Regions from separate parts of the Streptomyces sp. NBC_00872 genome, predicted to be linked through region 1. Evidence: riboswitches for the same ligand, from Rfam matches in the RefSeq annotation. Region 1 holds a riboswitch; each other region holds the start of a gene.

Region 1 (7,582 bases):
CGCGCTCGGACGGGGCCCGGAGATCACGGTCGACCTCAGGACGGTCGGGCGGCCGGACGAGGTGGTCGTCCGGATCGACACCGCCTGGAGCGGCGGCGCGAGTGACCGCAACCCCGAGAACCATCAGCACCGGGTGCTGGTCCCGGACACGGGCGACCGGTACGTCTTCTGAACTCCGGCACGGCGATCCGCGCGGACGCGCCGTCGCCTCCGCTACGACTGCCCGCCCCGTCCGACCTGCCCGCCCTGTGGCTACGCGGCCGCGTTGCCGAACTCCCGTACCGCCGCCTCCACGATCGCCGCCAGCCGGGCGTGGTGCGCGCCCCGCCAGTACACCCGGCCGCACGTCCGGCACTGCGCGAAGACGTCGTACGAACGCTGTGTGCCGTGTTCCAGCCGCTCCTGGACGGAGTCCTTGTCGGCGGGGCCCAGTTCGCCGTTGCAGGCGGTACAGCGTGTCCAGGGCGCGAGGGCGGGCGCGAAGCGCTCCAGTACGTCCCGGAGCTGGTCGTCCGGGCGGTCGCTGTAGATATACGCCCCGGCCCAGATCTCGCGCCGCCGCAGCAGCCCGCGGTCACGGGACAGCATCACGCGGCGCTCCGTGGCGGAGAAGGTGGCCAGCGCCGGATCCCCGAGGTCCTCGCTCTCGTACGCCGCGTCGACGCCCAGGAGCCGCAGCCGCCGCGCGAGCGTGCCGAGATGGACATCCAGCAGGAAGCGCAGGGGCGCGCCCGGCACGCGTTGCGGCCGGCTCACGGCCTGCACCTCGATCGATTCGCCCGCGGCGGGGATGTGCGCGACGGGCACTTCGCGGCCGTCGACGAGCAGCCGCCCGACCTCGGTGAGCGGGACGCCGAGCGACTCGACCGCGTGGCCGAGTGTGGACTTGCCGTCGGTGACCACGGCCGTACGTCCCTGGCGCCGCTCGGCCGCCACGAAGAAGCGCAGCTCAGAGGCGAAGCTGATCTGGATCTCCGGTCCGTTCACGCCGTCAGGATGTCATTGGAGGAGGGCAGCGGGCCAGGGCATTCCGGGTCGGCGGCGGGTCGGCGTCGAGGTCCAGCCGCCAGTCGTTGCAGCGCATCACATTCCCCGGCGGGAACTCGAAGTCGCATTCGCCCTGGAGGGAGAAACCGGCCCTGCGGCACAGTCGGTTCGACGACGGATTGTCGACGGAAGGGAAGGCGTGCAGATAGCGGTGTTTCTTCTCGGCGCGCGCCCTCTCCGCGACGGCCGCCGTCGCCGCGGCGGCGATGCCCCGTCCCTGGAACGCGCTGAGGACGCCCCAGCCCGTCTCGTACACCTCCTGTCCCTGCCAGGTCTTCTCCCAGAACCCGATCGTGCCGACCGCCTCACCGTCCGGCAGCAGTACGACGCGGAACATACGGCCCTTGCCCGTCCGGTCCGCGCTCAGGTCGACGTACCGTCTGTGCCGTTTGACAAGCTGTTCCTCCGTCTCGGGACCGCCGAGATGGGTCATCATTTCCGGCGTGTTCGCCGCGCGGAGAAGGCCGAGATCGGTCTCCGACCACGGTTCGAGCCGTACGCGCGGTGCTTTGATCTCCATGTCACGCTCCATGTCACGCACTGTAGGGCGGGGGTCTGACATATGGGCCGGGAACGGCGCGTTGGCCGTCGGCGCCGTAGCGGAACGTGAAGTTACGGCAGTGCCGCACAGAGGTAAGGGCAGGGGCGGGGACGTGGTCCGGTCCGGGAGGGCGTGGGAGCGGCTGGTTCAGAGGCCCGAGCGGCTGTAGGCCGTCGGCGGTACTCCGACGGTCGCCGTGAAGTCGCGTACGAGATGTGCCTGATCGCTGTAGCCGAGTTCGGAGGCCAGCTCCGCCCAGTCGACCTGTCGGCCGGAGTCCGGTGCCGACGCTGAGCCGGAGTTGGAGCCGGAGCCGGGATCGGGGTCGGGGCTGGACAGGGAGCCGGAGCTGGAGCCGTCGCGGGGGGCGGCGTCGGCCTCGGGGCCTTCGCCGGTGACCGTGCCCGCGTCCGACTCGGCGCGCTCCAGCGCCTCATGGATCCGGTAGCGCAGGATGACCCACTTCGGCCCCACCCCCACATAGGTGGCGAACAGCCTCTGCAGCGAGCGTGTGGAGACCCCTTCCGCCTCGGCGAGCTGGGCGACGCGCCGGATCGTACGGTCGGTCCTGATCCGGTCGGTCAGCGCCATGGCGTGGTCGGCCCCCGGGTCCGGCCGCGGGCCGACTCCCAGCAGATACGTGTCGAGCGCGGCCACCCTGGCGTTCTCCTGCCTGGCCTCCTGCTTGGCCTTCTCCGCGGTCTCCTCCCCGGACTCTTCCCCGATCTCCTTCTCGGACTCTTCGGCTTCGGCGGGGCCGAGCACCGTCTCGATGTCCGCGTCCGTCGTGGGCATGACCTCGCCGAGGGGCACCCGCCGTCCTGTCCACTCCGACACGGGCCACCGCGGCGCGAACGGCCGGAAGCCACCGGGTCTGAACTGCACCCCGCACACCCGGCCCCGGCCTTCGAGCCGCTGGGTGAACAGTTCCAGCCCGATGCCCGAGACCTCGGCGAAGGGCGGGCTGTCGGGTCCGTGTCCGAAGCGCTGGAAGACCACGTTCACCGAGGGGTGCGGCACGACATGGGAGACGTACGGCTGGGGCAGATCCCAGTCGATCAGCCAGTAGTGCTCCAGGTACGGCCGCAGGGCCGGCGCCGGTTCGCGGCGTCGGAAACGTACCCGCGCGAACAGCTCCGGGGCGTCGACGATGCCCCGCGTGTCACGCCGTGGACCGGCCATGGACGGATCCTATGTCGCGTTTGTTCAAGACGCCGAGAGCGGTCGGTTCATACGGTCGGGGCCATGAGCGACAAGATCAGCAAACTGTTGGAGGTGGCGGCCGACCGTACCGTCACCGTCGTCCGCGGCATCACCGATGACCAGCTCGCCGCACCGACTCCGTGCGACGAGTACGACGTACACGCCCTGGCCGACCATCTCTTCCAGGTCGTCGTCAACTTCCAGGCGCTGGCTGCCAAGAAGGACGCCGATTTCGGTGCCGCCCCCGAGCATCTGGCGGGGGAGTGGCGCGAGCGCTTCGCCGAGGAGACCGTGCGGCTCGTCGCGGCCTGGGACGCGCCCGGAGCGGATGAGGGCACCTCGGGGGCCATGGGGCTGCCGGCCAGGACGGTGGGTGCGATGGTGCTCGGCGATCTGGCCGTGCACGGATGGGATCTGGCGCGGGCGACGGGGCAGCCGTACGACCCGGATCCGGCGCTCGTCGAGATGCTCGGGGAGGAGTTCGCGGCGCTGGCGCCGATGGCGAGGAAGATGGGGGTGTTCGGGGAGCCGGTGGAGGTGACGGAGGACGCCGGACCGTTCGAGGTGCTGCTGGCCGCGACGGGGCGCGACCCGCACTGGAGCCGCGCGTAGCGCCTCCCGAGGTATCTCCCGCGATACCTCCCGCGATATCTCGTGCGCTATCTCGCGTGGACGTTCGCCCTTCCACCGCCCATGACCCTCAAACCGAACTGGCGAACTATCGCACTCCTGGACTGAACGCATATTCGGCGGGCAGACGTTCTGACATACACCGCGATCAACAGCGAGTGTGGTGAGAAGGAGCGGGCATGGAGATCTCCGGCATTTTCACGGCCATAGTGATCGGTATCGTCATCGGCGTGCTGGGGCGGCTCGTCGTCCCCGGGCGCCAGCACATCGGTGTGCTGTGGACGATCGTGGTCGGTATCGTCGCGGCCCTGATCGGTACGGCCCTGGCGGCGGCCGTCGGGGTCGCCAATACGGACGGTCCTGACTGGGTCGAGTGGATAATCCAGATAGGTCTGGCGGCGGTGGGTGTCGCCGCGCTCGACCGGGCCAAGGCGCGCCGCTGACCGACTTCGTCGGGGTGTGCGGGGATCCTCAGGGCGCGGCGGTGCGCAGGGGACGGCCGGCGAGCAGATTCCAGCGCCCGTCGCGCCCGCTGAGTTCGATGACGCACAAAGGCTGTACGTCGATCCTCCAGAACGACTGGGGGGAGGCACCGAGGGCGTGGACGGCGGCGGCGCGGATGATGTCGGGTTCCGCCACGGCGATGACATGTCCGCCCGAGTCCTCGCCGGAATCGGAGCCGAGGCCGTCCAGCCAGTGACCGACGCGGGTGTGGAAGGTCAGCAGGGATTCCCCGCCATGAGGTGCGGACGCGGGATCGGAGAGCCAGGCGGCCACCGACTCCGGTTCCTCGCCGACGACCTCATCGAGGGTTCTGCCCTGCCAGCGGCCCATCGCGCAGGGGGCGAGGTCGGACAGCGGCTCGGTGTCCAGGCCCAGGATCTCGGCGGTACGGCGACAGCGGTGCGAGGGGGATACGTAGAGGGCGGCGGCGCGGGGGAAGGTCTCCCGTACGGCTTCGGCCTGCCGGAGCCCGAGGGGGTCGAGTGCGTCGACGGTGTCGGGTGCGTCGACGGTGTCGGGTGCGCCGGCGCCGGCGCCGGAGTGGGTGCCCGTGCCGGTGGTGACGCCGGCGGTGCCGGTAGTGGCGTCCGCGCCCCGGGCCGGGGTCGGGTCCGTGGCGCCGTGGTCGGTGCGCTCGGGGAAACGGGCCTCGCGCAGGGCCGTGCTGAAGGCCGGTGAGACAAGCATCACCCGGGTCGTCATACGGCTCTCCTCGTTCCGGTTCCGACGGTCTTTCGACGCCTGCCGCTGATCGGTGTCCTCTTGGCCCGTCTGCCGGTTCGCGGTACCTTCACGTCGATATCACGACGGCGGGACGGAAGTCCGGTGAGAGTCCGGCACGGTCGCGCCACTGTATGCCGGGTGTCGGCCGTGTGACAGCGCGGTGGAGCCCGGTCAGTCAGACCCGACGGCCGTCGTTCGAGCTCCATCGAATGGGACGCGAGTTCCCCAAGGAGGTTCCGCCATGGCTGAGTCCATAGCCCCGCCGACCGTTTCGCCCGTCAGCGTCACGGTGACCCCGCTTCCACTGCGCGCTGTTCTGCCGTGGGCGGTGTTCGTGGGCACGCTGATGCTGGTCCTGCTGTACTTCGTCGGCGCCGAGCAGGGCGCGACGTCGGTGTTCTCGGGTGAGGGTGTGCACGAGTGGGTGCACGACGGCCGTCATCTCCTCGGCTTCCCCTGCCACTGACGCTGACGGAGATCACGCACATGCTTGCCTCCACCGTCAGAACTCTCCTGGTCCGCGGCATGATCGCGGGTGTGCTGGCCGGGCTCTTCGCGTTCGCGCTGGCGTATCTGGCCGGTGAGCCCTCCGTACGGGACTCCATCGCGCTGGAGGAGACCCAGTCGGCACCGGCGGCGGCGCACGCACCGGGAGCGACGCACGAGCACGGCGAAGAAGAGGAGGAGGAACTGGTCACCAGGCCGGTCCAGTCGACGTTCGGACTGGCCACCGGAGTCCTCGTGTACGGAGTGGCCCTGGGCGGAATCGCCTCGCTGGTCTTCTCCGTCTGTCTGGGCAGGATCGGCGGATTCGGACCGAGGGCGACCGCGGCGCTGATCGCGGGAGCGGCCTTCACCACGGTCTATCTGGTGCCGTTCCTCAAGTATCCGGCGACCCCGCCCGCGGTGGGCAACCCGGACACCATCGGCAAGCGCACCACGCTGTTCTTCCTGATGATCGTGCTCAGCGTGCTGCTGGCCGTCGTCGCCGTCATCGCGGGCAGACGGCTCGCTCCGAAGCTGGGCAATTGGAACGCGTCCGTCGTCGCCGGCGCGGGATATGTCGTCGCCGTGGCGGTCGCCTGTCTCGTCCTGCCCGGCAACTCCGATGCCGTTCGGGAGACCTTCCCGGCCGCTCTCCTCTGGGAATTCCGGCTGGCATCGGTCGCCGTGCAGGCGCTGCTGTGGACGGCCTTCGGGCTGATCTTCGGCGCGCTGGCCGAGCGGGTACTGCGGCCCGGTGGCCAGGGTGTCTCCGCGGCGGGCGTGGACGCCGGCGGTGTCACCTCACCGGTACGGACTGCCGGCTGACGTTCCGTCCGCCGACGCCCGCCCGGTCCGCCGACGCCCGCCCGGTCCGCCGACGTCCCTGTCGTCCGATGTACCGACCGCCGCCGCCCCTCTCCGCTCTTCTCATCCCTTTCGCCGGCACGGGCCCGAGCCCGGACCCGGACCTGAGCCCGCGTAGGGAAGGCCGGACCTGAGCCCGCGTCGGGAAGGAAGGAATGAGCGCGGAGAAGGGCGGGCGTCGGGCGGGCGTCAGTTGCTGACGCCGACGGCGTGCCGGACCGTCTCCGGGAGCGTCACGAAATCCAGCATGGCGCGGGCGACGTCGGCGCGGGTGATCGTACTGCCGGCCGGGCCCGTTCCCACCTGGTGGCGGTAAGTGCCCCTGCCGGCGGCGTTCGTCAGCCGGGGCGGCCGTACCGATGTCCACTCCAGGTCGCTCTCCCGCAGGAGCCGTTCCATCACTTCGAGGTCGGTGTACAGCTCCTTGAGAGCCGCCCAGAGCACGGGTGTGAGCACCCGGCGTGTGAGCCACGCCTGACCGGTCCCCGCGCGGTTGAGCGGCGCGGCGCTGACGACGACGACCCGGCGGACTCCGGTCGCCGTCATCGCCTCGACCGCCGCGCGGGCGGAGGAGGAGGCGGGCTTGAGCGGGTCATGGCGGCCGAGCTGGCCCATGCCGGACAGGACGGCGTCGGTTCCGTCGACGACCTTGATCAGAGAGGCGGGGTCGAGGGCGTCGGCCTGGAGCACCGTGAGGTTCTCGTGCGTCAGATTCAGCCGGGACGGATCCCGTACGGCGGCAGTCACCGTATGCCCGTCCGCGAGGGCGTGCGTGACGATCTGCCGTCCCACGCCGCCGGTGGCTCCCAGCACTGCGAGTTTCATGACCATGCCCCTTCGAGGGGAGTGAATACTTACTCCCCATAGTGGGTGAGTGTTCACTCACCTGTCAAAGCTAGGATGGCGGTATGACTTCAGAAGCAGCTCCGCCGCCGTCCAAGCCCCTGACGGGGGGTGCCCTGACCCGCTCGCGCATCCTTGACGCCGCCGCGCGCCTGATGAACACGGTGGGACTGACCCGTACGACGACGAAGGAGATCGCGAGGGAGGCGGGGTGCTCGGAGGCGTCGCTGTACAAGCACTTCCGCGACAAGGAGGAGATCTTCGTCACCGTCCTGCGCGAGCGTGAGCCGCGCTTCACGGACGCGCTGGCGGCGCTGCCGGGGCGCGCGGGCGAGGGCGAGGTGGCCGAGCAGCTGGAGGAGGTGGCGCGGGTGGCGGTCCTCTTCTACCGCCGGACGTTCCCGATGGCGGCCTCCCTCTTCGCCAGTCCCGATCTCCTCGCGGCCCATCGCGGAAAGCTCGACCTCAGCGCGTCGGGCCCACAGGTGCCCGTCCACTCCCTGGCCGCATATCTGACGGCGGAACAGGATCTGGGCCGGCTGTCCCCGGCCTTCGACCCGGACGCGGCGGCGATGCTTCTGATCGGCGCGTGTTTCCACCGGGCCTTCCTGACCCTGTTCTTCGCCCCGGACCCGCCGGCTGGGGCACCGCTTCCGGAGGACGAGACGGATTTCGCGCGGGAGACGGTACGGGCCCTGCTGGAGGGGATCGGGTCCTCCGCGCACGCGAGGAGCGGACGTT
Region 2 (7,582 bases), 3.9 Mb from region 1:
CTCCTCCGCGGCGGGCACGCGCGGGGAGTGGATGTCGTACACACCGGGGCCCGCTTCGCGCGGGTAGCCGTGTACGGCGAGTTCGCGCGCGACCTGCATATGGGAGCGGGCGGCTTCCAGGCTGATGACGTCGGCGTCGAGGTCGTCGATGGCCTGGACGATGTCGCCAAACTCGGCGTAGCACATGTGCGTGTGGATCTGGGTGTCCGGGCGTACGCCGCTGGTGGTGAGGCGGAACGACTCGGTGGCCCAGTCGAGGTAGGCGGCGTGGTCGGCGGCGCGCAGGGGGAGCGTCTCGCGCAGGGCGGGCTCGTCGACCTGGATGACGGACGTGCCTGCCGCCTCAAGGTCGTCGACCTCGTCGCGCAGGGCGAGGGCGACCTGGCGGGCGGTGTCGCCGAGCGGCTGGTCGTCGCGGACGAACGACCATGCCAGCATGGTGACGGGTCCGGTGAGCATGCCCTTGACGGGGCGCCCGGTGAGCGACTGGGCGTAGGAGGTCCAGCGCACCGTCATCGGCTCGGGACGGGAGATGTCGCCGGCGAGGACCGGCGGGCGGACGTAGCGGGTGCCGTAGGACTGGACCCAGCCGTGCTGGGTGGCCAGGTAGCCGGTGAGCTGTTCGGCGAAGTACTGGACCATGTCGTTGCGTTCGGGCTCGCCGTGCACCAGGACGTCGATGCCCGTCTTCTCCTGGAAGGCGATGACCTCGTTGATCTCGGCCTTGATGCGCTCCTCGTATCCGGCGGTGTCGATACGTCCCGTGCGCAGCGCGGCGCGGGCCGTGCGCAGGTCATCGGTCTGCGGGAACGAGCCGATGGTGGTCGTCGGCAGCAGCGGCAGCTTGAGATGGGCGCGCTGGGCGATCGCACGCTCCGTGTAGGGCTGGGAGCGGCGGCCGTCGGCGTCGGTGACGGCGGCGGTCCTGGCCCGTACGGCCGGGTCGCGGGTGATCGGGGAGTTCGTCCGGGAGGCGAGGTCGGCGCGGTTGGCCGCGATCTCGGCGGCGATGGTGCCGGTTCCCCGGGCCAGTCCCCTGGCCAGGGTGACGATCTCGGTGGTCTTCTGCACGGCGAAGGCGAGCCAGCGAAGGATCTGCGGGTCGATGTCCCGTTCGGCGGCCGTGTCGAGAGGTACGTGCAGGAGGGAGCAGGAGGCGGCCACATCGACCCGGTCGGCGAGCCCGAGGAGGGTGCCGAGGATGGACAGGGACTTCTCGTAGTCGTTGATCCAGATGTTGCGGCCGTTGACCACACCGGCGACGAGCCGCTTGCCGGGCAGTCCGCCCACCGAGGCCAGGGCGTCGAGGTTGGCCGCCGCGGCGTCGGTGAAATCGAGCGCCAGGCCCTCGATCGGGGCCTTCGCGAGGATGGGCAGGGCGTCACCGAGCCGGTCGAAGTAGGAAGCGGCGAGCAGCTTCGGGCGGTCGGTGAGGCCGCCGAGATCACGGTAGGCGCGTGCGGCGGCGTTCAGCTCGGCCGGGGTGCGGTCCTGGACGAGGGCGGGCTCGTCGAGCTGGACCCACTCCGCGCCGGCGGCGCGCAGGTCCGCGAGCACCTCGGCGTAGACCGGCAGCAGCCGGTCCAGCAGGGTGAGCGGTTCGAAGTCGGCGGCCACCCCGGGGGCGGGCTTGGCGAGCAGGAGATAGGTGACGGGGCCGACGAGCACCGGGCGGGCGGTGAGACCGAGCGCGAGGGCTTCCTTGAGCTCGGCGACCTGCTTGGCGGAGTCGGCGGTGAAGACCGTGTCGGGGCCGAGTTCGGGGACGAGGTAGTGGTAATTCGTGTCGAACCACTTGGTCATCTCCAGCGGCGCCACGTCCTGGGTGCCGCGGGCCATCGCGAAGTAGCCGTCGAGCGCGTCGGCCGAGACGGCGTCACGGTGCCGCGCCGGTACGGCACCGACCATGACGCTGGTGTCCAGGACATGGTCGTAGTACGAGAAGTCGCCGGTCGGCACCTCGTGGACGCCGGCGTCCGCCAGCTGCCGCCAGTTGGCCCGGCGCAGGCCGGCCGCCGTCTCCCGGAGGGCGTCGGCGGTGACGCGGCCCTTCCAGTACCCCTCGACGGCCTTCTTCAGTTCCCGGTTCGGGCCCTGGCGGGGGTAGCCGTACACGGTGGCCCGTGCTGCCGCGGCCGCGGACTTCGCTGTCACGGAAATCTCCTTCGCGAGATGTCTCCTTGGATCCCGGAGACGGGACGCGAGCGCGAAGGGGTGACGAACCGAGCGGCACAGTTCCGCGCCGTCGCGCGCGCCTGTCCGTCTGGTATGTACGCCGACCCGCCCACGAGGTCACCGGGATGGCCGCACGCGATCGTTCGCGTACGGGCAACGGGCAGGTCTTCGGACTCGTGGGCACATCTGCCGAGACAGATTCCTACTGGCCGTCGCTTCCCAGATCCGGCCCGGATCCAGTGCGTATGACGGCGGTCGTTCCCACTTACCGCTGCGGGGCAGTCCCGGATTCCCACCGGGTTCCCTCTTACGACGCGTCTGCCTGGCGGGCAGGGCGAACCAGCTGCACCAGCCAGGCTAGAGCGCGGGCAACCTCCTGGTCACCTCTGTTCACATTCCGGAATGTGACATGAGACACGCGGTCGATCCGGATAACTGTGCGTGACCGGGTGCGGGGCGTGACCGGGTGCGGAGCGGTCCCGGGCGGGCGGCCGTACGTGACCGGTGCCCCGGTCGGAGTGCCCCGGTCCGGCTCACGCGCTCGCGGGAGACGGCGCACGCCTGAACGGAGTCACGGCCTCCGGGCAGCAAGCACGGCGAGAGCCACACACAGGACGCCGATCCCCAGCGGGAGCAGCGGGAAGACCAGGATCACCGCCCACTCGACGAAGCCCTTCTCGACAACCGGGCTGGGGCCCAACAGCGTCTCCTCCACCACCACTGTCTCGCCCGGCCTGCCGTCGTAACGCACCGATACCTCGTCCTGTGTCCCGCCATCCACAGCGCGTCCGACACACACGACGTAGCTCGGCCCTCGCCCGCCCCCTTCCGAGTGGCACGACGAGATCTTGACGCGCTCCGTCTCGCCCGTCCGGCCGAGCTCGAAGACGCCGAAGGCGACCAGAAAGCTCGCCCATCCGAGAAAGATCGTCGCGATGACCGCCCACGCCCCAACAGTTACGACTCGACCGTAATCTCGCACTGGCAGGCTCGGCACTGTCCCAGCCTATGCGGGAGCCGTGGCTCGGGAGCACGCACGGACGACGTCGCGGACATCCGTATCCCTCGCGTCCCTTACGACGAGAAGACCAGGACCGGCTTTTGACGACTCGGCACCTGCGGAATTCGGTTGTCAGCCGGCGGGCAGGCTGACCACTCTGGGGCGTATGAGCGACAACGGACAGCCCGGAGCGGGCGAAGGACCGGAGGACGGGCCGGAGGACGGGCAGGGGCACGGACCGGGGCACGGGCCGGGGGACAGTCGGGGCGCAGGACCGGGGGACGGGTCGGGGGACGGGGCGACGGGACTCCTTGTGCCGCCGATCGACACGGCGCTGGTACGGCGGCTGGTCGGCACGCAGTTTCCCCGGTGGTCCGGGCTCCCCGTGAGGCCTGTCGCGGTCGGCGGGAACGACAACCGGACCTTTCACCTCGGTGACACCATGACCGTTCGGCTTCCCAGCGGTCCCGGGTACGCGGGGCAGGTCGGCCAGGAACAGCGGTGGATGCCGTTCCTCGCACCGCGCCTCCCGCTCCCCGTGCCCGTTCCGCTGGCGAAGGGCGCGCCCGGCGAGGGCTATCCGCTGCACTGGTCCGTCTACCCCTGGCTGGAGGGGGAGAGCGCCGATGCCGGTCGTATCGACGACCTGACCGGGTTCGCCGTCACGCTGGCCGGGTTCCTGAACGCGCTGGCGCGGATCGACGCGTCCGGCGGACCGCCGCCCGCGTCGCACTCCGGCTTCCGCGGTGCTCCGCCCTCGGTCTACGACGAGGAAACCCGGCGGGCGATCGGCACGCTGGGGGATCTGATCGACGGGGCGGCGGCCACGGCGGTGTGGGAGGCGGCTCTCGCGGCGGTCCGGGAGGAGGCGCCGGTCTGGTTCCACGGAGATGTCGCGGCGGGGAACCTGCTGGTCAGGGATGGCCGGCTCGCCGCCGTCATCGACTTCGGCTGCTTCGGTGTCGGTGATCCGGCCTGCGATGTGGTGATCGCCTGGACGCTGCTGTCGGGGACGAGCCGCAAGGCGTTCCGGACCGCGCTGCGGGCCGACCACGGCACCTGGGTCCGTGGCCGTGGCTGGGCACTGTGGAAAGCCCTGATCACCTGGGTCGAGTTCGCCGGCTCCGACCCCGCGCGGGTGGCACAGTCGCGCCGGATCGTCGAAGCCATCCTCCACGAGCACGAGCACGAGCACGGGAGCCGGGCCTGACCGGCCGCCCGACTGAGCGCCTCACCGGCGGTACCGAGCACCACCAGTACGACGCGCCGCGAACCCCACGGACGTTTCCGCCGTCCGCCGTTCTGTCTTCTGTATAGGACACGGTCTGTCCGCTATCCCTGTGATCGTGGTCCATGCGCCGACCCCTCCAACGCCCGAACCGCTCCGCGCCGGCGTCCCGTTGGCGCGCGGGGCGCTGTCCGAGGGAGACATGACCATCCTTGACAGCCGCGCCCTCAACCGCGCGACCCTCGCCCGTCAGTATCTGCTCGACCGTGCCGACACACCGGTCCGCGACGCCGTGGCCCATCTGTGCGGGATGCAGGCACAACAACCGCAGGAGCCGTTCATCGGTCTGTGGTCCCGGCTCCGCGGCTTCGAGCCGAACGCGCTGGACGATCTGCTGACAGGGCGGGAGGTCGTGCGCACACATCTGATGCGCCGTACCGTCCATCTCGTCACCGCCGACGACGCGCTGGCCTGGCGCGCCCGCCATGACTCCATGCTGCGCCGGCGGGTGCTGGCGACCTATCGACGCGAACTCGCCGGCATCGACCTCGACGAGGTCGCCGCGGCGGGCAGGGCGGTCATGGCCGACCACCGGCCCCGCACCATGGCCGAACTCGTGCAGGCGCTCCAGGACCGCTGGCCCACGCCACCACGCCGCGCCCTGGGCGAACTGCTCGTCGCCGCCCTGATTCCGATGGTCCAGCTCCCGCCCCGCGGGCTGTGGCACAGCAGGTCAGGCGTGCGTAACCTGCCCCTGGCCACCTGGCTCGGACGCGACATCGATCCGCTTTCCCCCGACGCGACCGACGGGACCGACCCGGCCGACCCGGCAGACGCGACCGACCCGGCCGGGCAACAGCTCGTACGGCGCTATCTCGCCGTCCACGGGCCCGCCGCCACAGCGGACATCCGCGCCTGGTGCGGCCTCGCCGGACTCCCCGCCGCCGTCAGGGCCGTCCGCGAGGAACTCGTCACCTTCCGCGACGAACGCGGCCGCGAACTCCTCGACCTGCCCGATGCGCCGCGCCCGCACCCCGACACCCCCGCACCCGTCCGCTTCCTCCCGGCCTTCGACAATGTGATCCTCGGCTACCACGACCGCGGTCGCATCATCGACGACGCCCACCTCGGTCTGTCCGTCGCCGGTCTGCGCGCCGTTCTCGTCGACGGACGCGTCTCCGCCACCTGGACCGTGCGCGACAGCCGACTCGCCATCACCCCACTTCGTTCCCTCTCCACCGCGGAACAGGAAGCCGTCCACACCGAAGGCCAAGCCCTGGCCACCTTCCTGGACGAAGACATCGATCACGTGCACATCACGGCCGCCGACAGCTGAGAACCGCCAGGTCGGGCGCGGAAATGATCTTCGCCCCGTGGTCGGCAATTCACCCTTCTCCATGGGGGAGTTCACCTTGAGCAGAAACTCTCCGGTGGCCGCGGAAACACCCCATGGAACGGAACGAATATGCAGAGCACTGTTCACGGGGGGACCTCCGGCCTGCGCCTCGACTGGAACGAGTGCGCCACCGGACCCTCTCCGGCGGCGGTCGCCCGCGTCGTCGCCAACGCGGCCGACCTCCACCGGTATCCGCGCGGGCTGCTGGGTGAGGTGACCGAGGCCGTCGCCCGGGAGAACGGGGTGGAGGCGGAGTCCGTACTCCTGACGAACGGTGTGGACGAGGCCGTCGACCTCGCGCTGTCCCTGGTCGACACCGCGTATTTCGTCTCGCCCGGCTTCGACGCCTACCTCGACCGGGCCCTGGTGCTCGGCCGTACGGCTCGGGCGATCCCGCTGGACGAGCACTGGGAACCCGCTGTCGCGCCCGCCGAACTCGCCCGCGGAGGCGCGTTGTTCCTCGCCCAGCCGCACAACCCGACCGGTCATCTGTTCCGTTCCGAGTGGGTCGACGCGGTGGTCGCCGGCGCGGAGGTGGCCTTCCTCGACACGACGTACGCCGACTTCGCCGCCCCGGACGTACGGAGTGCGCTGACCGATCCGTACCCCCTCGGCACCCACCCCGGGCTACTGCTCTTCCGCAGCTTCTCCAAGAGCCACGGCCTGGCCGGTGTGCGGCTCGGCGCGCTGATCGGCACGCCCGAACTCATCTCCCGGCTGCGCCCCCGGCAGCGCTTCCACTCCGTCAACTCCATCGCCCTGCACGCCCTGGCCGGTTCCCTCGAAGACCCCGCACACCGGCTGCGGCTGTGTGCCCAGGTGCTGGCCGACCGTCCTCGGTATGTCGAGGCGCTGGGTTCGCATCCGGTGTTCGCCGAGGCGCGCGACACGCACACCAACTTCGTCGTCGCCCGCTGCCGGGACGGACTGTCCTCGGCCGATGTCGTCCGGCGGCTGGGCGACCGGGACGTATGGGTCAAGGACTGCGGGCCGCTCGGCCTGCCCGGATGGCTGCGTATCTCCGTCGGGACCCCTGACGACCTCGATCGGCTCATCCACGAGCTGAGCGCGATCGATTTTGCGCACACACCCCCGCGCACCGCGCCCCAGCGCGTCTGACCTCGCCACCAGCAAGTTGGAGAAACGTTTCATGAACGACGCCACCGCCGTACCGACCGACTTCGAGCACCGGCTCGTCGAGGCGATCCAGCCGATCCGTCACCTCGCGCTCGCCCACGCGCTGTACACCATGATGGACAGCGGGGTGTACGGAACCCTCACCGCGGTACCCGGCCTCACCTCCGCCGCCCTCGCCGAACGGCACGGATTCGATGCCGAGCGGTTCGCCGGCTTCTGTCTCTATCTCGCCAACGAGGGCTACCTCGCCCGGCGGACCGAAGGCGCGGACGAAGACGCCGACGAAGGCTGGCACCTCACCGACAAGGCGGCGGCCCTCGCGCCGTTCCAGCCCTGGTACACACTTCTGGTGGGCGGATACGCGCAGACGTTCGGCCAGCTCGGCGACGTACTGAAGAAGGGCGCTCCGTTCGCGAGCCGTGACGGCGCCAAGGTGGGCGCCGGATCGTGCGGGATGAGCATGTTCGACGCGCTGCCGCTGGCCGACCGGCTGCTGGACATGCTGCCCGGCGAGGGCCTCACCGTGGTCGACCTCGGCTGCGGGGACGCGGCGTTCCTGACCGAGCTGGTCCGCCGCCGCCCCGGTCTGCGCGGGGTGGGCATCGAGCCCGACGAGGTGGGCAGCAGGCTGGCGGCCGAGCGCGTC
Region 3 (7,582 bases), 1.8 Mb from region 1:
CGGGCAGACCGAGCGGCTTCGGGGCGGTGGCGTCGAGGAGGCCGTACGCCCCGGCGCACAGTCCGCACATGCCGAGCAGCATGAGCGCGCCGGTGAGCCGACGGGAGCGGGGGGTGGCCGAGCCCGCGCGGCCGTAGCCGCGGGAGTCCATGGCGGCGGCGAGGCGGAGGGAGCGTTCGAGCGCGTCTTCGAGTACGGGGACGGCGATACCGCGCAGGGCGCGCGGACCCTTGTGGTGGCCGGCCCGCAGCCGGCGGGCACGGCTCACACGCTGGACGCTCTGGACGAGTTGGGGCGCGACGCTGAGCGACACGGTGACGGCGACGCCGAGTTCGTACAGGGCGCCGGGCAGGACACGCAGGGCGCGTTTGGGGTTGGCGAGGGTGTTGGCGGCGCCGACGCAGCAGAGCATGCAGGCGAGGCGCAGGCCGTCGGTGGCGGCCGAGAGGACCGCTTCGAGGGAGACGGGCCCGCCGATCTGGATGCCCGCGTACCAGTCGGGGGTGGGGACGCGGGGAAGGGAGAAGAGGAAGTGGTCGTGCGGGGTGATGCCGGTGGCGAAGACCGCGCGGAAGATCACCCGGATGGCGACGACGGTCAGCGCCAGATAGAGGTAGTACTTGAAGCCGCGTGCCCAGGGCGCTTCGGTGCGCCGGGCGGTGATGACGTAGCCGAGGACCGCCAGGACGAGGAGGAGCAGCAGCGGGTTGTTGGTGCGGCTGACGGCGGTGGCGAGGGCGAGGGCCCAGATCCACCAGGCGACGGGGTGCAGGGTACGGGGAAGCCGGCGCCCGCCCGGGTCCGGCGCGGGCCGGCCGGACGCGGGGGCGAGCCGCTCGGACGCGGGGGTGCCTGACATGTACTACTCCGCGCGGCGTCGGCGGTTGGCCGCGAAGACGGCCGCGCCCGCGATGACCAGGAGCAGACCGGCCGTGACGGTGGCGGGCAGCGCCGATCCGGAATCGTGGGCGGCCTCGGCCGCCGGGGCGGCGTCGACCACTCTTCTCCCGTCCCCGTCCCCGTCCCCGCGCCCGTCCCCGGAAGGTACGGTCGGCGCTGACGACGGGGGCGGCGGGGCCGGCGGGGCGGTGGTGGACGACGGGGACGGCGCGGCGGACACGGGCGCGCTGGTGGACGGGGACGGCACGACGGCGGACGGGGCGGGCGTGCCGGGGGCGGGCACCTTCGCCGAAGGCGCGGGCGTGGGCGCGGGCGCGGGTGGTTTCCCCGCCTCCCCTCCCACGGTGCCGCTGGGCCGGGGGGCGGGCTTGTCCTGCGAACCGGACCCGACCGGCTCGGTGTTGCGGGCGCGGAGCTGGTCGGGGGTGAGCGTCGGGCGGCCCTCGGTGCCCTCTATGTCCGTACCGCCGAAGATCCACAGATCGACACTGCCCGGCTTCGGCTTGTAGCTCATGGCGCCGAGCCGGCTGTACTCCCAGGTGTCGGCACCCGGGTCGGCGTGCCAGTACGACCAGTACGCGGAAGCGGGCGGGGTGAGGACGCAGTCCTCCTGCCCCGAGGTGGGGTACTGCTTGCCGCCCTGGTGGCCGCTGTAGCCGATCCGGCAGATGAACGCCGGGCCGTCGTGCCCCGTTCCCGTGGTGCGCCAGCCGCCCTGGTTGAGCAGCTCGTAACCGGTCGTGGGTGTGGTGCCGCAGGAGCGGTGGACCGGGCCGCCCCAGTGGCCGAAGTCGACGGCGAGGACGACGCCGGACGTCGTGGTGCACCTGCCGATCGGCTGCGGCGCGGCGGCGGCCGTGCCGGTGGCCGCGGCGAGCGCGCCCGCCGTCGTGCCCGCCGTCAGTACGAGGGCCGTGACGACGCGGGCGCAGGCGCGCGGGAGACGGATTCTCACCGTGCTCCCCCCATCGCCGCGCGGCGCCTGCGGGCGAGGGCGACCGTGCCCCAGCCTGCCAGGGTCAGCGCGGCGGCGGCCGCCGCGAGCGCCCCGGCCTGGACACCGGTCGACGCCAGGTAACCGCCGCCGGAGCCGCCCGTACCGCCCGTACCGCCGGCTCCCCCGATGGTGTCGCCCGGGGTGACGATCACCGGAGCGGAGGAGGACGGGGCGGGGGTGGGCTGCGGGACGGTGCCGGTCAGGCTGCGGGCGAGCACCCCGAAGGAGATTCCGGTGGCACCCCCGACGGCCTGCGTGGAGGCCCGTACGTCGGAGCCGCGCTGGCCTTCCTTCGCGACATTGAAGCCGCCGTCGCCGTTCTGCTGGGAGGCGAGGAACGCACGGGCCCTGGCGATCCGCGCGCTGTACTTGGATGTGTCCAGGGAGAGTCCCTGGACCGCCAGAGCCGCGGAGTTCACCGAGTCGCCGGCCGCGCCCGGGAAGCCGCCGTCCGGCAGTTGCTCGGCCGCGATCCAGGCGAGAGCCTTGTCCACCGCGGTCCGGGCCCTCTCGTCCTCCACCAGATCCAGGGTCATCGCGGCCATGGCGGTGGAGTCGACATCCGAGTCACCCGTCGCCGGGATCAGGCTGGGCCAGGCGCCGGAGGGGTGCTGAAGGCTCTCCAGATACGCGACGGGCGCCCGCGCCGCCTCCTTCTCCCCGGCCCGCAACTGGGCCAGCACGCCCAGGGACTGGGCGAAGACGGACGGGGCGTAGGTGTAGGCGCCCTCGGCCGGGCAGCTACGGGACGGTGTCCGGCACACCGCCGTGCCGAGAGCGGCGATCAGGTCCCGGCCGCCGAAGTCCCGGGGGTCCCGGCCGACGCTCTCGGCGAGGAGTGCGGTCTTGCCGATCGATCCGCCCGCGGCGTACTCGGTGCCGACGCCCGTCCAGTCGTGGACCGTACGGCCCTCGGGGTCCTCGCCGCGCTTGTCGAGGAAGTCGACGATGCCGCGCAGGGCGTTGTTGTCGTGGCCGGTCGCGGCCAGCGCGAAGGCGCCGTCGATGGTGAGACCGAAGTCCGCCCGGCCGCCGCCTGCCGTGTAGTACCGCCCCTGCTTGAGACGGTCCGGGCCGGTCAGGTACGCGACGCCCTTCTTCAGGTCCGGGCCCGCGCCGGGCGGGGTGGTGGGGGGAGCCGTCGGCGGGGTGGTCGGCGGCCGGGTGGGTTCGGGCCGCTCCGTGGTCAGGGTCACCAGGCTGGTGTCCACGCCGGCGAGTACGGCGGGGGCGGTCGGATAGAGGGCCGCGTCCGAGGCCCCTTCCTCGAATCCGAAGCCGCCGTCCGGGAGTTGCCGTGCGGACAGCCAGGAGACGGCGGCGTCCGCCCGGTCCGTGTCACCGAGGGCGCGCAGCGCCTGGGCCGCGTAGGCGGTGGCGGTCACACTGCCGGTGGCGGAGCCGGTGTAGCCGGGGAAGCCGCCGTCCTGGCGCTGGGCCTTCCTGAGATACGCGCGGGCCCTGCCGACGGCGTCGGCCCGGCCGCCCGCCTTGTCCAGGACAAGGGCGACGAGCCCGGTGGTCGCGGGATCGCCGTCGCAGTACTCACCCGGACGGATCAGGATGCTGGTGATACCGCCGTCCTGGCACTGGAGCTGGGTCAGCCGCTCCACGGTCCCGGCCGGGGGACGAAGACCGCCGCGCACCACGGCCAGCACGGCGAGCGCCTGCCCGTCGGCGTACGAGGCACCGGGGAAGTCGCCCTTCGCCGTGCAGCCGGGCGCCGGACCGCCGGACTCGGGACCGGCCGCGCAGACGTTCTCCACCAGATCGCCGAGCAGGTCATGGCCCGCGAAGGCACGCGGGTCGCCTCCGGTGATCTCGGCGAGCAGGGCCAGCCGGGCGGCGGCGGTCGCGTCGGGCGGGGCGTCCTCGCCGCCGGGATAGGCGTAGGCGTCGGTACTGGCCGTGAGGAACGCCGTGACCTTGTCGAGACGGCCGCTCCCGCCGCCGGACGCCGCGAGGGCGTAGGCGGCCTCGGTCGTCAGGAGGTGGTTCGGACTGTCGGCGCCCTCGTCGACGACCCGCTCGCCGTCCGTGAGCCGGCCCGTCAGCCACCGGGCGGCGGCGGGAATGTCCACCTCACCCGCGGGAAGGGTCGGGGGGCCGCTGGGCTCGGACGGGCCGCCGCCACCGGCGCGTACCTCATCCGGCGTGAAGCTGGGTCTGCCGGTGGTGCCGCCGACATCCGTGCCGCCGAACACCCACGCGTCGACATCGCCCGCCTCGGGCTCGCGGTCCATGGCGCCGAGCGGGCTGTAGGACCACTCGTCCTGTCCGGGCGAGGCGATCCAGTACGACCAGTAGGCGGTGGCCTGCGGCGTCAGTACACAGTCGTCCTTGTCGGGAGTCGGGTACCGCGTACCGGAGTTGAAGGATCCGGAACCGATACGGCAGATGAAGGCGGGGCCGTCGTGCTCGGTGCCCTCCGTGGTGAACCCGCCCTCGTGCAGAAGCTCGTAGCCGGTGGTGGGGGTGGTGTCGCAGCCCCGCTCGACCGTGCCGCCGAAGGGCCCGAAGTCGACGGCGACCACCGCGCCCCTGGTGGCCGTGCAGTCCCCGACGGGGTCGGCCGCCGCGAGGGGCGTTCCCGTGACGAACGCCATGGCGGCACCGAAGGCGAGAAGGGCCGCCGATATCAGCGACACCGGTCGTCTCCGCCCGGCGTCGCGCCGGTCTGCTCCCTGTGCGGTCCCCACCACGGCCCCTCGTGTTGTCCGGGCGGCTCGCGCGTGGTGAAAAGACCCCCGTCACACGGCTCATGTCATGGGGAGGCCGATCGAACCACGCCGTAGTCCGCGACGGCGTTTCTCGCTGATCCAGCGCTCCAGGCAGTCCGGCTCGCCCGTGCTGCGTCGGGCCTACGGTTGCGGGTCAGCGCCGGATTCCGACCGGCTTCCCCTGGAGCTGCTCGCTTATCAGCCGGATTGGAACACGCCTGTGAAGACAGCGTCAAGGCGGCCTGGACCGCGTCCGTTCCCCCTGCGGCGGGCGGCGGCCGGGGCGTCTGGCGGGCCGGTGATCCCTCGGGTAGCGTCCGGGGCTGCCATGTGGGGGAACCCGGTGGGAATCCGGGGCTGACGCGCAGCGGTATGGGACGGCGGGGGCTGTCCCGAGCCCGAATGCCCATATGGCGGCGAGACACAGGAAGCCGTACCACGCGTCCGGACGGCGGCCCCGCCCGTCTCCGGCGTTGCGCCGCGAGAACGGTGTGCCAGGCCGGCGTCCCTCATCCCAGGAGCAGGCCATGTCCCGTTCTCTCACGTCCCGCCGCGTCGCGCTCGCCGTCCCCGCGGCGCTGGGGGCTCTCGCCCTGACGGTGCCGCCCGCGGCCGCGACCTCCACCCCGGCGCAGATCGCCACCTCGAAGACCAACGGTGTCGCCTACCTCGAATCCCTCCAGGCCGCGGACGGTTCGTACGCGGGCGCCGGTCTGTCCAACGAGTGGGTGTTCAGCGCCTTCGCCGCGGCCGGCACGGCCGCCGTGGACGTCACGCCGGGCGGCGACGCCACCAAGAACGCCCGCACCGTCTACCGGAACCTCCTGGCCACCGCCGGGTGGCCGTCCGCCTCGCCCGTGGTCACCGACTACGAACGCGGCACGCTCAACGCGTACGCGGCAGGCGTCGATCCCGCGCGCGTGTCCGCCTCCCGCAATCTCATCGCGGACATCTACTCCTACTGGCAGACCGCGGAGACCGGTTACTTCGGGCCGTCCGCCAACTACAACGGCACGGTCTTCGCCGCGCTCGCCCTCGGCGGCGCCAGAACCCAGGCGGGCGGACAGCGGGTGCCGCAGGCTCTGCTGGACGCGATGATCACGCGGATCCGCGCCAACCAGCACAACGACGGCGGCTGGAACTACAGCAAGGCCGAGGGCAACCCGGCCCAGCTCGCCGCCGCGAGCGACATCGACATGACCGGCGCCTCCATGGCCGCCCTCTGCGCCTCCGGCGTGCCGAACACCGATACGGACATCAGCCAGGCCAAGGCCTTCCTCAAGAGCAAACTCGTCAGCAACTCCGGCGCCTTCAACGCCATGTTCGGCGCCAACACCGACTCCAACGGCTGGGCCGTCTCCGGGCTCAACGCCTGCGGCGTCAACCCACAGACCGGCGACTTCCTCACCTCCATGGGCAAGACCCCGGTCGACTTCCTGATCGCCCAGCAGTTCAACCCCGGCGGCGGCTTCAGATACCTCCCCGGCGACACCTCGCCCTCCGCCTACGCGTCCATCGACGGACTGCGCGCGGTGGCGGGCGGCGGCTTCACCACCGCCCCGCCGGTCCCCGTCACCGCCGGTGCCCCGCGGTGGGCCGCCCAGAGCACCTTCACCGCGGGTACGGCGACCACACTGGCCGTGACGGTCGACGACGGCGCGGGCGGCCTCAAGGTCTGCTCCGTGGCCTTCACCCCCACGGGCACGACGACCACCCTCGGCGACGTCCTGACGGCCGCCACGACCGCGGCTACCCCGGCGGGCTGCGTGACAAGTGTCACCCCCTCATCCGGCACCGGCACCGTCACCGCGGTCAACGGCAAGGCCAACAGCGGGACTTCGACCTGGAAGGTCAGCGTCGACGGCACCGCCTTCGCGGGCGCCGCCCGTAACAAGGTGATCGACGTGGGCGACACCATCGCCCTGCGCTGGGGCGTCTGACCCCACTCCCTTCCGGTGCGGGTCCACGCCTCACGGCGACACGGCCCGGACCCGCACCGGAACACCGCGAGCAAGGAAGAACCCGAGACCTCGGAGCCGGCGATATGGACCGGGCTGTCCGAACGGCTTGTTAGTCTCGACGGACTCGCGGCGCACCGGGGCAACTCGGCTCCCCGGCGCGGGCGTTCGGTCTCGCCGTGCCGCGCGAGGTGTGTTCGGGTGGAGTGGGCGGGAGGTCCGTGGACGTATGACGGGTCCCAGACTGCTCCTGGTCGTGGCCCCGCAGAACAGCGCCATGGGAACGCTCACCGAGCTGGAGAACGCCGCGCGGGAGCTGTCCGCCACGCTCATGGCGGGCGGACTCGGCGGTTGCGAGGCGTCCCCCGGCACCCCGCTGCCGCTGCTCTACGGTCCCGGGCTGACCCAGGCCCGTATCGAGGCCGCCGTCCGCGCGGCCATCGGCCGGGCCGGTGAGACGGGTGCCACGCTGGTGCTGGCGTTCCTCGGACACGGGATCACCCCGGGCTCGCAGCCGACGCTCTATCTGATGGCCGGGGACTCGCGGCCGGACACCCTGAGCACCGCCGTGAATGTGAGCGAACTGCTGGTCCAGGCCGTCGAGGAGCCGGGTGTCGACGGGGTCATCGGGATCGTCGACACCTGCCATGCCGCCGGGGCGGTGCCCGATCTGAAGGCGCTGGGGTCGGGGGTGCGGGGCGGGCGCACCCGGCTCTCCCTGCTGATGTCGTCCCAAACCGGCCAGGAGGCGTACGACCTCGCGTTCAGCCGCCGTCTCGACGAGTTGCTCAGACGGGGACTGCCGGGCGAGGGCGCCTTCGTCGGGATCTCCGCGGCCAGGGAGGCCCTGCGGCGGACCGTCACCGGTCAGGACGTCGTCTCCCTGGAGCACGACGGCGATCACTTCGCGGCCGAACCGCTCTGGCTGGCGCGCAACGCCTGCCACCGCGATACGGAGGGTCCGGGCCCGGTCGGCGCCGAGGAGCTGCGCGGGGCGCTGGACGCGG

What was found. Region 1 has a riboswitch for cobalamin ahead of OG214_RS16615 (CbtB domain-containing protein). Riboswitches for the same ligand answer to the same signal wherever they lie in the genome.
Region 2: it holds a riboswitch for cobalamin, as region 1 does, so the genes downstream of both, metE (5-methyltetrahydropteroyltriglutamate--homocysteine S-methyltransferase) here and OG214_RS16615 (CbtB domain-containing protein) in region 1, are expected to answer to the same signal.
Region 3: it holds a riboswitch for cobalamin, as region 1 does, so the genes downstream of both, OG214_RS08965 (prenyltransferase/squalene oxidase repeat-containing protein) here and OG214_RS16615 (CbtB domain-containing protein) in region 1, are expected to answer to the same signal.

Annotation. Positions count from the first base shown of each region.
Region 1 covers NZ_CP108806.1:3,890,672-3,898,253, reverse strand. Annotated here, with positions in the region: gene OG214_RS16650 (hypothetical protein) at 1-172, shown strand, start outside; gene OG214_RS16645 (Mut7-C RNAse domain-containing protein) at 253-987, opposite strand; gene OG214_RS16640 (GNAT family N-acetyltransferase) at 992-1,579, opposite strand; gene OG214_RS16635 (DUF6597 domain-containing transcriptional factor) at 1,736-2,770, opposite strand; gene OG214_RS16630 (TIGR03086 family metal-binding protein) at 2,834-3,403, shown strand; gene OG214_RS16625 (GlsB/YeaQ/YmgE family stress response membrane protein) at 3,601-3,864, shown strand; gene OG214_RS16620 (histidine phosphatase family protein) at 3,893-4,627, opposite strand; cobalamin riboswitch at 4,684-4,852, shown strand; gene OG214_RS16615 (CbtB domain-containing protein) at 4,890-5,114, shown strand; gene OG214_RS16610 (CbtA family protein) at 5,135-5,959, shown strand; gene OG214_RS16605 (NAD(P)-dependent oxidoreductase) at 6,188-6,823, opposite strand; gene OG214_RS16600 (TetR/AcrR family transcriptional regulator) at 6,907-7,582, shown strand, end outside.
Region 2 covers NZ_CP108806.1:7,747,773-7,755,354, forward strand. Annotated here, with positions in the region: gene metE (5-methyltetrahydropteroyltriglutamate--homocysteine S-methyltransferase) at 1-2,154, opposite strand, end outside; cobalamin riboswitch at 2,317-2,534, opposite strand; gene OG214_RS33200 (hypothetical protein) at 2,747-3,172, opposite strand; gene OG214_RS33205 (aminoglycoside phosphotransferase family protein) at 3,342-4,385, shown strand; gene OG214_RS33210 (winged helix DNA-binding domain-containing protein) at 4,606-5,739, shown strand; gene OG214_RS33215 (pyridoxal phosphate-dependent aminotransferase) at 5,869-6,918, shown strand; gene OG214_RS33220 (2-ketoarginine methyltransferase) at 6,950-7,582, shown strand, end outside.
Region 3 covers NZ_CP108806.1:2,076,068-2,083,649, forward strand. Annotated here, with positions in the region: gene OG214_RS08955 (energy-coupling factor transporter transmembrane component T) at 1-859, opposite strand, end outside; gene OG214_RS08960 (hypothetical protein) at 863-1,855, opposite strand; gene OG214_RS08965 (prenyltransferase/squalene oxidase repeat-containing protein) at 1,852-4,596, opposite strand; cobalamin riboswitch at 4,710-4,854, opposite strand; cobalamin riboswitch at 4,951-5,025, shown strand; gene OG214_RS08970 (hypothetical protein) at 5,145-6,557, shown strand; gene OG214_RS08975 (hypothetical protein) at 6,805-7,582, shown strand, end outside.